Regions from separate parts of the Photobacterium sp. ABD4_091 genome, predicted to be linked through region 1. Evidence: riboswitches for the same ligand, from Rfam matches in the RefSeq annotation. Region 1 holds a riboswitch; each other region holds the start of a gene.

Region 1 (2,203 bases):
GATTTAATTATCCTTTTAAATCAATAGTTTGAATTATTACTTGATGATATTTTATATAAATAAAAAAACCCGGCAAAAGCCGGGTTTTTAAAGGTGTTTTCAATAGTACTTGAATTACTTGATTTCAAACTCTTCTAGAGATTTACCTTCATCAAGTGCTTTTTTCAGCGCGCTTGGAGTACGGCCTTGGCCAGTCCAAGTTTTCTCTTCACCATTTTCGTCAAGGAAACGGTATTTTGCAGGACGCTGTGCACGTTTTGCTTTAGGTGCTTTATTTAGAGTTGCTAGAAGCTCTTCTGGGTCAATACCGTCGGCTAGAAGCATTTCACGGTATTGCGCTAGTTTTTCTGTACGTTCTTTTTCTTTAGCAACTTCTTCAGCTTCAGCTTCTTCACGCTCAGAAACTACAGTTTGAAGCTTTTCTAATGCTTCTTGTAGTTGCTCAAGAGAATATTCACGAGAAAGTGCGCGAAGGCTGCGAAGGTTAAGTAGCGCTTTCATTGCATCAGACATTTTTAATTTCCTGTAGGTCCAAAACTATAAAATAATAATAGCAGTGCCAAATCAATAATTGCAATAATAATACTTTTAGTACGGCGATGCCAAATAAAAAATGAAGGGTATATTTATTTTTTTGCAATTTATCGGGTTCATTTCTCATTTGCAATAAAATGTAATGGTCAGGCTAAGTAAATATTCTTATCCAAAATCATCTTTTGTTGATAAATATTTGCCATCAATTTCATATGTGAAAGGTATAATAAACTGCTTTTAAGTGGGTGTTTTTTGTACTGAGCAGCAAGACTATTCACTATTTTTGTCATTTTTTTCATCTTAACTTGTTGCATTTGGATATCTATTCCGTAGAATTGACCAGACCTAGACTAAGGGTAGAGGCGCATCGTCTATTAGTAGTAAATCGGAGGGTGATTCCGATGAGGATTTACGAAAGGAGCCGTTGCCGAAGTAAGCTCGGATTATCAAGCCAGCTTGCTGGGGTTGTCACCGAATAGGGACAACACTGCCATAGTATATAATTACATTAACTATGGAGCGCTACTGTGAAGTCGGGAAAGGGTAACATCTCTTCCTTATGCACTTCTATACACGACACGATGTCGAGTAAACAGTAGATCTCCAACCAGGATCGGTTGTAGTCGAGATCATGAATATTGTAGATTTTTCACACTCCGCCATGTCGTTGTTGCCACCTTTGGTTGCACTTGGCCTGGCTATCCTTACACGTCGTGTTTTAGTTTCATTGGGTGTCGGTGTCCTACTGGGCGCATTCCTGCTAACTGATTTTTCAATCGGTGGCACGGCATCTTATATCGGAACCACAGTGACTGGCCTGTTTATTGACGATGGTGCCATCAACAGCTGGAACATGAGTATTGTCGCCTTCCTTATTTTGCTGGGTATGACCACAGCGCTACTGACACTTTCTGGCGGTACTCGTGCTTTTGCTGAATGGGCGCAGACTAAAATCAAGAGCAAGCGCGGGGCAAAGCTGCTGGCTGCTTTCTTGGGCGTGTTCATTTTCGTCGATGATTACTTTAATAGCCTGGCTGTTGGCTCTATTTCCCGCCCAGTGACGGACCGTTTCTACGTGTCTCGCGCTAAACTGGCGTATATCCTTGATTCCACCGCAGCGCCAATGTGTGTATTGATGCCAGCTTCTAGCTGGGGTGCATACATTATTACCCTTATCGGCGGTATCTTGGTGTCGCACGGCGTAACTGAATACTCCCCGCTTGGCGCTTTCATGCAGCTGGCACCAATGAACTTTTATGCAGTATTTGCACTGCTGATGGTATTCGTGGTGGCTTGGTTCCAAATTGATGTGGGCCCAATGAGAAAGCACGAGCTAGAAGCAAGCCATTGCCGTGGCTTTGATGAAGGTGACGAGGATAGCCGTGCAAAAGACCTAAACGACGAGCTGGAAATTGAAGAGAGCAAGAATGGCCGCGTTGCTGACCTTGTGATGCCAATCGTCACCCTGATTGTAGCGACCTTCTTCTTCATGTTATTTACCGGCTACCAGGCACTAGCGGCTGACGGCCTTGACTTCAGTATTTTGGGCGCCTTTGAAAATACCGATGTGGGTATGTCTTTGGTATACGGTGGCCTGGTTGGCTTTGCCGCAGCACTTATTCCTGTACTGCGCCAGCGTATCCCAATGGCCGATGTATCATCTACTTTG
Region 2 (2,203 bases), on a different contig from region 1:
AAAATCAATGCAGGCAGCATAAACACCGGCAAGCGGTCATTCATCACCTGGCTAATATAGTCCCCAGTACCCAGAGACTTACAGATATCACCCAAGGTCCATGCCAATAGCAAGATAACCAAAATTAGCATGATCCGCTGCATTCCCGACACAAAAGTGTTGAAGGCTGTCGAGGCGGTCATAGTTTTGGTGTAGGCGTAGTAGGCAATCGCCGTTACCGAAGCAATCAGATAGCTGGTGCCAAGCGATGCTCGGATCACCGGGCCATTGATAGTGCCATGCAGATGGTAGTTATAAGTGAATAGTGCGATCAGCGAGCCGAACAGTACCGCCAGCGGCAATACAATCAGCGAGATACGGCCTGATTTCACCTGTTGGTCATTCTCAGGCTGTACGCTCACCTCAGCCTGCTGGCGCGCTTGTTGCTCGGCTTCGGCCATTGGCCCCCAGTCTTTTTTCAGCACCGCGTAGACAGGTACACTGAACAGTGCCAGCAAGGCATAGAGCTGGTAAGGGATCACCTGAAGGAAAGTCGCAAAGCCATCAACTGGCTGGCCCATGTTATCGAATGCGTTCTCAATCAGACCCTGCGAGTAGACACCCCAGCTGATAATCGGGATCAGCACACAGATTGGTGACGAGGTCGAATCGATGATAAATGCCAGTTTCTCCTTGCTCAGCTTGAGCTTGTTGTAAATTGGCGAGAACATCGGGCCAAGAATAAGCGAGTTGCCCGAGTCGGTAAAAAACACCCCGATCCCGGTTGCCCAGGTGGCGAGCTGGGCTTTCAATGGTGATGACACATAGCGGGTCGCCATGGTCGAAAACGCTGCCATACCACCGCTTTGCTCGACCAGGTAGATAAAGCCGGAAATAATGGTAATAACAATAATGATCTGTGCGTTGCTGCCCGATGCAAGCTGTGTGAACGGCCCATCAGACAAGAACATCAACGCAGTATCAACAGGGTGACCCTTGGTTAAGATCAGCATGCCGCTGATCACTGCAACGCCCAGGGCCAAAACAACATGCCGAGTGGTAAAGGCGAGTATCAGCGCCAGCACCGCGGGTACGATGGACAATAATCCGTAATCAGCCATTCGTAGACTTCTCCTATAAAAACAACATCAAGGTATTTGAGTATTTAGAGGAGGGGTGCAAGGAGCACGCGAGCGACAAAGGCTGTACGAAATCGGTAGGCGAACTTACCTGTTCGAAAACAAAAATTGCTGTAGCTCTCCATCCGGGTAGGCCCGAGATGACAGTGCTGCTCCTATTAAGAACAACCCCAGCAGTTTGGCTGACGACCAAAACCACTTCGGCATTGACTCCTTTCGCTTAGCTTCACCGGCTGTCGACCTTCACTAAACTACTCTTAGGCAATGCGCCTCTACGTTGCAGGCAGTGAATAACCACCCGCTTTGTATTGAATAAAACACAAAAACGCATAATCCAAATCAACTTGACGCCACAACGTGACAAAGATCACATTATATATTTTATTAAACACATGATTAACAAAACATTGAACTAGCAGTTACCAGGCTTGCAGCAACAATAACCACAATGGCTATTTTTTGCTTTCAGACGGTAAGTCTCTTATCAATATTTATCTGGAGTGGCTGTAACGTTGTCGGGAATAGACTGAGAGAGACCTGAGATGAAATCTAGATAAAGCGGCAAAGATGCAGGTTCAGGCTGCATATTTACCCAAAATTAGCCCAATTTACCTAAATAGAAAGAGTACAAATGATGTTGAGGAGGCGTTGGGGTCATATGTAACAGGCAAAAAAAATGCTGGCCTAAGCCAGCATTTTCTTCAAATAAGTTCGATGACTTATAGAGTAACTACGTTAGCAGCTTGAGGACCTTTTTGGCCTTGCTCTACGTCAAAAGAAACTTTCTGACCTTCAGAAAGAGTCTTGAAACCTTCAGAAGCGATAGCGCGGAAGTGTACGAATACGTCTGCACCGCCGTTCTCTTGAGTGATGAAACCGAAACCTTTTTCTTCGTTAAACCACTTAACGATACCAGTAGACTTAGACATGATCTGTCCCTTATGTAAATTCATTTAAACCGCCAACAATAGCGATCAGAAAAAATTGAATTATTAATGTTACGATAAATATAAGGGAAACAGTTAGATACAGTACGAAAACGTAGTTGTATCAGATGGTTTAACTTGTACTTGATGTTGCATTAA
Region 3 (2,203 bases), 730 kb from region 1:
CACCACTCCAGTAGCCTAAGACTAGGCTCTGGTCGAGGAACCAACTCTGTACCGGGGCCTGGCGGCCCTGGATTTTAGCCACCGCTTTTTCGGAGAACGTCAGTGGCGACAATCCCGGAACACAAGACAGGCATTTCTGGCTGCCTGAATACACGGCATCCAGCTGCCACTCATCCACCAGCAACGGGACGCCACCTAGCGAGGTAACCGCATCCACGATTGTCAGGCAGTCATGCTCACGGGCTAGTTTGGCAATCGCCTCGGCATCGCTCAGTGCACCGGTAGAGGTCTCGGCATGGACAAAGGCCACGATTTTCGCATCTGGGTTGCTTTCCAGTGCCTGGGCGACCAAACCGGGATCAACCGGCTCGCCCCAATTATTATCGACCATCACAGCAACGCCGCCGCAGCGCTCGACATTCTCACGCATCCGGTCACCAAACACACCATTGCGGCAGACAATCACCTTGTCGCCAGGCTCGACCAAGTTCACAAAGCAAGCTTCCATCCCGGCACTGCCCGGGGCAGAGACCGCGATCGTAAAGGTATTCTGGGTCTGGAAGGCATATTGCAGCAGCTGTTTGAGTTCATCCATCATACCGATGAATAGCGGGTCTAAATGCCCGATGGTCGGACGGCTCAGCGCCTGCAGTACCTGCGGATAGATATCAGACGGGCCGGGTCCCATCAAGGTTCGTTGTGGTGGGTAGAAGCTACCAATGGTCATTATTGTTTTCCTCCCTGGCGGTAAGCATGGACAGTCAATCGTTATTGTAAGGTACTGATTGACTATATCAGCAATAGGTTAATTATGCTTATACCAAATCGTAACTACCTTCTAGCACATAGATTCCTTCAATATTTGTGACAATTTTTTGCAAAATTTATGCATATTTTATTTCTATGTAATTGACAACATACCTGCAAATCCGGTTCAATGTAGATCGTTTTTTGTTCATCCTGAGGAAAGGTTTTCCCCAGGTGAAGACAGAAGAGGAGCGTTACCCAGGTATCTAGGATTGCGGGGCCCCACCCCGAAGCAGTCTGGAGAGGGGGAGTAACGCCGAGATACAGCATGACAGGGGGCATGGTGTATCGGCTACGAAGGTTGAATCCTTCTGGCTGTCATCTATTCATCATGGTAATGAGTAGATGGGGAGCTTCTGGTTGTTGTACCGGTTTACATCTTACCGTTTTGCTCTCCTGACTTTTGTCGGGATCACCATCCCGAGCCCCCTGTTAATTGCGTTTATACTCTTTATTACTGGGAGACTCGTTGTGAGCTTTGTCGAAAATAACTTTACTGTTCCTCCACCGATAACCGTAGCGAAATTTGGCGGTACTAGCGTAGCCGATCATGCCGCCATGAGCCGAAGTGCCTCGATCATCAAGGACAACCCTGCTGCCAAAGTAGTTTTGATCAGTGCCTGTTCCGGCGTTACCAACCTGTTAGTTGAACTTGCAAACGGAATTGCCGATAACGAGCAGCGCTCCCAACGGCTACATAAATTGACCTCTATCCACCAGGACATTATCGACAAGCTGGCTCAGCCAGGTACTGTTGCTGGCCACATAGAACAACTTATCAATAACGTGGCAAGCCTAGCCGAACAGGCCGCCGAAGCACCATCGACCAAGCTGACCGATCAGCTGGTTGCTCATGGTGAACTGTTGTCGACGCACTTATTTACCCAAATTCTCAACGAAATGGGGGCGACTGCCCAACGTTTCGATATTCGCTCTGTCATGCGTACCGACAGCCAGTTCGGCAAAGCCATCCCGGAAGTCGACACCATCCGCCAGCTGGCTGATGACAAGCTCCAGCCCCTGCTGGCAGGCGAGGCGGTAATCGTCTCCCAAGGCTTTATCGGCTCAGACAGCAACGGTGAAACCACGACCCTAGGCCGTGGTGGCAGTGATTACAGCGCCGCCCTTGTAGCCGAGGCCATCAGTGCCGGAACCCTTGAGATCTGGACTGACGTACCGGGCATGTACACGACCGACCCGCGTATCACTGCCAATGCCAAGCCAATCAGCGAGATCAGCTTCAGCGAAGCCTCTGAAATGGCCAATTTCGGCGCCAAGATCCTGCACCCCTCGACCCTGCTACCAGCGGTCCGCCAGCAGATCCCGGTTTTCATCGGCTCCTCAAAAGCGCCTGAGCAAGGCGGTACCTGGATACGCCAGAAAGTCAGCGAGCCAC
Region 4 (2,203 bases), on a different contig from region 1:
AAGCCCAGCGTTGTGGCACCACCACCGAGTAAACCGAAGATAAACAGCACATCGATAACCTTGCCAAGCCAACCATAGCTGCGCGCTTCGCCAATCACCGGCATCAACGCCGCCGATACCTTAAGCACAGGCTGCTTTCGCACATAAAAGAAATACGCAATTGGCAGGGCCGGTACTAAGTAGATAGACCAAGCTATTGGTCCCCAGTGGAACAAGCCGTAAGTTGCCGCCCAGCGGACCGCTTCTTCACTGCCAGGCTCTAACTGGAACGGCGGCGCCTGGTAGTAATACGCCCACTCGATGGTTCCCCAGTAAAGAATACTGGCACCGATACCACCACAGAACAGCATGGCCGCCCACGACGCCGTCGTAAACTCGGGCTGCTCATCAGGATCACCCAGTTTGATTTGGCCGATATCGGAAAAAACGATGTAGATCATAAAGAAGAATGCACCGACACCGAGCGCCAAATAGAGGAAACCGAGTTTATCGGTCATAAACGTTTTGGCGATAGCAATCCATTCTGCCCCTTGCACCGGGAACAGCAGCAAGGGCACCACAACCGAGATCAACATCCCCAGCGCCCCGAAGAACGTCGGTTTATCGATCAATTCAAAGTGTTTGCGAGAAAACACGTTAGCTCCTTAAAGTTAAAACCCTGCAATGGGTAAAATGGATAATCCGAGGAAAGGGCCAACGCTTCAAACCAAGATTCTAATCATGGCGATGAAAAAAGCTGATTATTAGCTGACATAAATATTCAGCCGTATATAATGTTAGACTTATGGCCGCAATCCAGTAGGATTGACGGTGATAAACCCTAAATCAGTAGAGGCGCGCTGCCTATAAGTAAACGTGTGGAGGGTGATACCTGTGAAGCCGGAGAAAGGAGTCAGCGCCGAAGTGACTGCAGCCATCAACTCAGTCGCTGGGTCTGTGTCGAATAGGCACAGAACTGCCATAGTATTTACCTATGGAGCGCTACCTGAGGGGGTAACAAGTCTTCTTTTTCTGCGTCTTAGTTACACTTCCTTTCGGTAGATCTCCACCTGAAACACATAGGTGTGATGAGATCATGAACCTTGTCGATTTTTCGGACTCGCTAATGTCCGTTATCCCTGCCATGCTGGCTGTTATCCTTGCGGTCACCACCAGGCGGGTTTTGCTTTCCCTCGGAACGGGTATCTTTGCCGGTGCAATGATGCTGAACCAATATTCTCCGCTTGAATCCCTGCAATACCTGGCCGGCAAAGTGCTGGCTATTGTATGGGTCGACGGCGCGATGAACAGCGATAACGTCAATATGATCATCTTCATGTTGCTGCTTGGCGCGCTGATCAGCCTGATGAGTGTTTCCGGTGCTACCCAAGCGTTCGCCGACTGGGCAGCGGTACGCTGTAAAGACCGCCGCAGTGCCAAGTCACTGACGGGTTTGATGGTATTCATCTTCTTTATCGACGACTTCTTCCACAGCCTATCGGTGGGTGCTATCTGCCGCCCAGTGACTGACCGATTCAATATCTCTCGTGCCAAACTCGCTTACCTGCTGGACTCCACAGCAGCACCAGTTTGTGTATTGATGCCTATCTCTTCATGGGGTGCCTACATCATTGCGCTGGTTGGTGGCATCATGGTGGCACACGGCGTGACCGACCAGAGCCCTATCTCAGCGTTTGTCGAAATGATGCCGATGAACCTTTACGCGGTTTTCACCCTGGTGATGGTGCTGTGTGTAATTGCATTCCAGCTTGATATCGGCCCAATGCGCAAGCATGAGAAGTGGGCGCTTGAAGGCAAGCTGTGGGATGAATCAAAAGGCAAGCCAGCAGGCCTGGATGTAGAAGCGCCAGAGTCAGCCAAAGGCGGCATGATTGATATGGTACTGCCTATCCTGACCCTGACTATGGCAACCGTATTTTTCATGGTGCAGTCAGGTGCGGATGTACTGGCTGCCAACGGAGAAGCCTTCAGTGTGATCGGCTCTTTTGAGAACACCGATGTAGGCTCATCGCTAGTATACGGTGCGATCTGCAGCTTGGTAGCCTCTATCGGCCTTGCCCTTCGCTTGAAGCTAGATGCAGGCAGCTGGATGAAAGCCGCCCCACAAGGCATTTCAGCGATGATGCCCGCTATCATTATCCTATTCTTTGCCTGGACGATTGGCGCCGTTGTGCGTGACATGCAAACCGGTATTTACCTGGCT

Evidence for each region. A riboswitch is a leader RNA that binds a small molecule or an ion and turns the genes downstream of it on or off. The one in region 1 is predicted to bind lysine.
Region 2: linked by a shared signal. The riboswitch ahead of ACXAGQ_RS22300 (Na+/H+ antiporter NhaC family protein) and the one ahead of ACXAGQ_RS02305 (Na+/H+ antiporter NhaC family protein) in region 1 are both predicted to bind lysine.
Region 3: linked by a shared signal. The riboswitch ahead of lysC (lysine-sensitive aspartokinase 3) and the one ahead of ACXAGQ_RS02305 (Na+/H+ antiporter NhaC family protein) in region 1 are both predicted to bind lysine.
Region 4: linked by a shared signal. The riboswitch ahead of ACXAGQ_RS23850 (Na+/H+ antiporter NhaC family protein) and the one ahead of ACXAGQ_RS02305 (Na+/H+ antiporter NhaC family protein) in region 1 are both predicted to bind lysine.

What each region holds. Positions count from the first base shown of each region.
Region 1 is NZ_JBSWWQ010000001.1:554,554-556,756, reverse strand. Features, by position in the region: gene ACXAGQ_RS02310 (H-NS family histone-like protein) at 115-513, opposite strand; lysine riboswitch at 884-1,067, shown strand; gene ACXAGQ_RS02305 (Na+/H+ antiporter NhaC family protein) at 1,166-2,203, shown strand, end outside.
Region 2 is NZ_JBSWWQ010000003.1:181,645-183,847, forward strand. Features, by position in the region: gene ACXAGQ_RS22300 (Na+/H+ antiporter NhaC family protein) at 1-1,100, opposite strand, end outside; lysine riboswitch at 1,225-1,401, opposite strand; gene cspE (transcription antiterminator/RNA stability regulator CspE) at 1,838-2,047, opposite strand.
Region 3 is NZ_JBSWWQ010000001.1:1,289,313-1,291,515, forward strand. Features, by position in the region: gene ACXAGQ_RS05910 (pyridoxal-phosphate-dependent aminotransferase family protein) at 1-727, opposite strand, end outside; lysine riboswitch at 984-1,171, shown strand; gene lysC (lysine-sensitive aspartokinase 3) at 1,279-2,203, shown strand, end outside.
Region 4 is NZ_JBSWWQ010000003.1:537,002-539,204, reverse strand. Features, by position in the region: gene ACXAGQ_RS23855 (BCCT family transporter) at 1-635, opposite strand, end outside; lysine riboswitch at 822-992, shown strand; gene ACXAGQ_RS23850 (Na+/H+ antiporter NhaC family protein) at 1,076-2,203, shown strand, end outside.